DNA from 2 places in the Rhizobacter sp. P5_A1 genome. Region 2 is predicted to be linked to the other one. Evidence: riboswitches for the same ligand, from Rfam matches in the RefSeq annotation. Region 2 holds a riboswitch; the other holds the start of a gene.

Region 1 (2,385 bases), on a different contig from region 2:
AGGATCGCGATCGCCCGCAACGTGTCGAGGCCGTCGGCGCGCCGCACGAGCAGGCTCGTGTCGCGGTGATCGCGTTGCATGGGCAAGGTCGTCAGCGGCTGGCAGATTCGCGATGTTGCTCAGCCGCGGAAGTAGCGGTGCGGCGCGAACGGCATCGGGCTGACGCGCATCGGCTGGCGTTTGCCGCGCACCTCGGCATAGACCTCGTGATGCGGCAAGGCGTGGTTCGCCGCGAGGTAGGCCATTGCGATCGGCTCGTTGACGCTCGGCGCGAGCGTGCCGCTGGTGACCACGCCGAGTTTGCGGCCATGCGAATCGACGATGGTTGCGCCCTCGCGCACCGGCACGCGCTCGAGGCCGACGAGGCCGACCCGGCGCGTCGCCGCGCCGGCCGCCAGTTGTGCATCGATCGCCGCCGCGCCGGGGTAGCCGCCGTGGCGCGCGCCGCCGGCGCGGCGCACTTTCTGGATCGCCCAGGTCAGCCCGGCCTCGACCGGCGTTGTCGTCTCGTTGATGTCGTGGCCGTACAGGCACAGGCCGGCTTCGAGCCGCAGCGTATCGCGCGCGCCCAGGCCGGCGGGCCGGACCTCGGGGAGATCGAGCAGCGCGCGGGCGAGCGCTTCGGCCTGGTCCGCCGGTACCGAGATCTCGAAGCCGTCTTCGCCGGTGTAGCCGGAACGGGTCACGAAGCAATCGGCGCCGGCCAGCACGAAGCCGCGGCCGGTCATGAATGTGAGGCTCGCGACCTCGGCGTTCAGACGGGTCAGGGCCTTCGCCGCCTTCGGCCCCTGCAACGCCAGCAGCGCGCGATCGGGCAAGGGCTGCACGGTGCAGCGGTGGCCGATATGGGTGACGAGGTGGGTGATGTCGGCGGCCTTGCAGGCGGCATTGACGATCAGGAACAGGTCATTCTCGCGTCGCGTGATCATCAGGTCGTCGAGGATGCCGCCGCTGCTGTTCGTGAAGAACGCGTAGCGCTGCTTGCCGACCGCCAGGTCGATCACGTCCATCGGCACGAGCGACTCGAGCGCCTTCGCGGCATCGGCGCCCACGAGGCGCAGCTGGCCCATGTGCGAGACATCGAACAGCGTGGCCGAGTCGCGGCAATGGCGATGTTCGGAGAGGATGCCGGCCGGGTACGAGACCGGCATGTCGTAGCCGGCAAAGGGCACCATCTTGGCACCGAGTTCGAGGTGCAATGCGTGCAGCGGGGTCGTGGCGAGGGCGTTGGACATGGCGGATCTCCGAGGGCAATTCTTGCGGACCGACGCGACATGATCGCACCGGCTTGCCCTCTCTGTCCGCTTTACCTGAGAGATTGGCGGCGTGCCCTTTCGAGCCTGCCGCTTGCCCCTTCGGTGGACCCGCTCGGGGCGGGCCTCTCTCCAGCGAGGAACGCTTCGGATGAAGCGCTTGCCAGTCCTTTTGCCTGAGCGTTCGAACCTTGCGGGCTCTGCGCCTTCGGCGGCCTCCCGAGCCGTCGAGCGACGGATCGGGCTGCTCTCTCCTGACGGCGCGAAGTGTAGCAGCGCCCGGATAATGTCGACCCATGACTGCAGTGAAAGAGACAGGTGAATGGCTGACGATCGAGTCGCTCGATCTCGAGGCCCAGGGCGTCGCCCACAACGCCGAAGGCAAGGTGGTGTTCGTCGAGGATGCGTTGCCCGGCGAGCAGGTGCAGGTGCGTGTGAACCGGCGCAAGAACAACTGGGAGCAGGCGTCGATGATCGCGCTGCGACGCGAGAGCTCGCAGCGCGTCGAGCCGCGCTGCCCGCACTTCGGCACCTGCGGGGGCTGCAAGATGCAGCACTTCCACGTGGGTGCACAGGTTGCGACGAAACAGCGCGCGCTCGAAGACGCGCTCTGGCACCTCGGCAAGGTCAAGGCCGAGCGGATGCTGCGACCGATCGAGGGGCCGGCCTGGGGCTATCGCTACCGGGCGCGGCTGTCGGTGCGCTTTGTCGCGAAGAAGGGCAAGGTACTGGTCGGCTTCCATGAGCGCAAGTCGAGTTTCGTCGCCGACATGGACAGCTGCGAGGTCGTGCCGCCGCATGTCAGCGCGTTGCTCGTACCGCTGCGCGAGCTCGTCGCCGCGATGGACCAGCGCGATCGCCTGCCGCAGATCGAGCTCGCGGTCGGCGACACGGTGACGGCGCTCGTGCTGCGCCACCTCGAGCCGCTGACGAGTGCCGACCTCGACCGCCTGCGCGCGTTCGGCGCGAGCCGAGGCGTTCAGTGGTGGTTGCAGCCGAAGGGGCCGGACACGGTGCACCGGCTCGACGAAGGTGGCCCGGAACTGGCCTACGCGCTGCCCGAGTTTGGCATCGAGATGCCGTTCAAGCCGACGGATTTCACGCAGGTCAACCCGCACATCAATCGTGTGCT
Region 2 (2,385 bases):
CAATCCTTCAGCGCGGGCGCCTCTCCCCAGCCAATGCGTCCGTCGCTGTCGGTGATCCGAGTCAACAGATAGCGTCCGATCACTTCGGTCAGTCCGGTCCACTTGTGCTCTCGCCGCGTTGGCAACTGAACAAGCACGGTTTCGACAGATTTGATGGTTGGCATAGCGTCTCCTCGTGTAGTAGGCGGCCCGAACCAGAGCGATCCGCAAATCGGTGTTTACCGTGATCACAGTTTGTGATCAAATGGAATTTCTGTCAAGCATGCGCGAGTGCGTCACTCGTCCACCAGGTCTTGGCCGCCCGAAAGCGGCAAAAAAATGGGGCACCCATGGTCATCGAAATCACCAACTACTACGCTCTCCCGGGACGCGCCGAGGACGTGCTTGCGCAGCGCCGCCGCGCGACCGCGGTGCGTCTGAAACTGGGCCTGCCTGCTGGCCGAACATTTTGCAAACTCGAGGGAGCAGGGCCCGACGTGCGTTGGGAGTGCGGCTTTGACTCGCGAGCTGCTTACGAAGCAGACTTAGCGATGCGCGGGGCCTCAGACGAGTTCGTACAAGCCAGACAAGCTATGCACTCGCTTGTCGAACGATTCGAGCGACATTTGCAAGAGGGCGTTGACGCTGTTGAGTGATGCGGGCCTGGGCGCATCGGTGCAACTTCCTTGACGTCCGTCGGCAACCTCAGTAAGCTCCGCGCTCTGCAGGAGAGCGGGCCACTTGGTGGCCCCACCGAAGGCGCAAACTCCCATAAACGCTCAGGTCGGCTCAAGCGAGCCTGTACTGCACCAACCGTCAGAGCCGTCTGGAGAGCCATCACTTCGCGTGATGCACCGAAGGAGCAAACCCGCTGCGGGCGCAGAGGGTGAATCTCTCAGGTACCGAGGACAGGGGGAGCGGCAACTTGGACATGCGTTCCGGTTGCTTTCTTTCTTGCAGCTTCCGTTTTGTTCTGTTCAAGCGCCAACCCCCAGGGTTCTCGACATGCGCGTGATCGTTCTTGGCGCCGGCCTTCTCGGCGTGACCTCGTCTTACTACCTCCAGCAACTCGGTCATGAAGTGACCGTGATCGATCGCCAAGCCACTCCGGCTGCCGAAACCAGCTTCGCCAACGGCGGGCAGATTTCGGTCAGCCACGCGGAGCCTTGGGCCAATCCGAGCGCGCCCCTGAAGGTGCTTCAGTGGCTGGGCAAGGAGGACGCACCTTTGTTGTTTCGCGTACGCGCCGACCTGCGCCAGTGGCTTTGGGGCCTGCAGTTCTTGCGCGAATGCACGCCGGCACGCACGCGCCACAACATTGAGCAGATCGTGCGCCTCGGCACTTACAGCCGCGACACTTTGCAGCAGCTACGCCGCGACACCGGCCTTAGTTACGATCAGCGCACGCAGGGCATCCTGCATTTCTACACGACACAAAAGGAATTCGACGGCGCACTGAAGCCCGCCGAACAAATGCGAGCGCTCGGCTGCGAGCGCCAAGTCATTTCGGCCGACGAGGCGGTGAGTATCGAGCCCGCTCTGGCCCACATCCGGCCGCAACTCGCGGGCGCCACGTACACCGCCGAGGACGAATCGGGCGATGCCAACCGCTTCGCGCGAGAACTCGTCAAGCTCGCCGCCGCCGCCGGCGTGCAATTCCGCATGAGCCACACCGTGACCGCGCTGCGCGAAGCCGGTGGGAGCATCGACCACGTCGAAGCGACCGACCGCGAAGGTCGATTCCAACGCATTCGCGGCGACGCGTTCGTGCTTGCATTGGGCTCGCTCAGTCCGCTCTACGCTGCGCCGCTGGGCATCCGGCTGCCGATCTACCCGGCCAAGGGCTACTCGGTGACGCTCCCGGTGATGGATGCGTCGAAGGCCCATCAGGTCTCGCTGACCGACGACGAGTTCAAGCTCGTGTTCTCGCGCTACACCTCCGCGTCGGGCGACCGCATGCGCATCGCCGGGACGGCTGAACTCAACGGCTACGACCGCGACTTGAACCGCGTTCGCTGCGAAGCGATCGTGCGGCGCGTCGAGCAATTGTTCCCGGGCGCAGGCGACACGAATCAAGCCCAATTCTGGACCGGGCTTCGTCCTGCAACGCCGAGCAACGTGCCACTGATTGGCGCGACGAAGCTGCCGAACCTGTTCCTGAACACCGGCCACGGCACGCTGGGTTGGACTCACGCCTGCGGATCGGGAAAATCGATCGCTCGCATCGTCAGCGGTCTCGCACCCGAGGTGGATTTCGCCTTCACCGGAATGCCCAAATGCGTATTTCAGCCCATCGTGGACGGCGTTTCAGACTGATCGCGGACGCTGTTTCAGCGAGATCGTGGACGACTTGGGGTGCGCAAGTGATTCTCTAACCGGCATCAAGCTCACCCCATTTTGAGGACC

What was found. A riboswitch is a leader RNA that binds a small molecule or an ion and turns the genes downstream of it on or off. The one in region 2 is predicted to bind glycine.
Region 1: another riboswitch for glycine. It lies ahead of gcvT (glycine cleavage system aminomethyltransferase GcvT); the one in region 2 lies ahead of AC1DTW_RS18745 (D-amino acid dehydrogenase).

What each region holds. Positions count from the first base shown of each region.
Region 1 is NZ_JBFUKR010000009.1:24,452-26,836, reverse strand. It holds gene AC1DTW_RS12015 (acyltransferase family protein) at 1-80, opposite strand, end outside; gene gcvT (glycine cleavage system aminomethyltransferase GcvT) at 120-1,235, opposite strand; glycine riboswitch at 1,288-1,399, opposite strand; glycine riboswitch at 1,408-1,520, opposite strand; gene rlmD (23S rRNA (uracil(1939)-C(5))-methyltransferase RlmD) at 1,550-2,385, shown strand, end outside.
Region 2 is NZ_JBFUKR010000018.1:16,242-18,626, forward strand. It holds gene AC1DTW_RS18740 (mandelate racemase/muconate lactonizing enzyme family protein) at 1-164, opposite strand, end outside; glycine riboswitch at 695-791, shown strand; glycine riboswitch at 796-901, shown strand; gene AC1DTW_RS18745 (D-amino acid dehydrogenase) at 985-2,295, shown strand.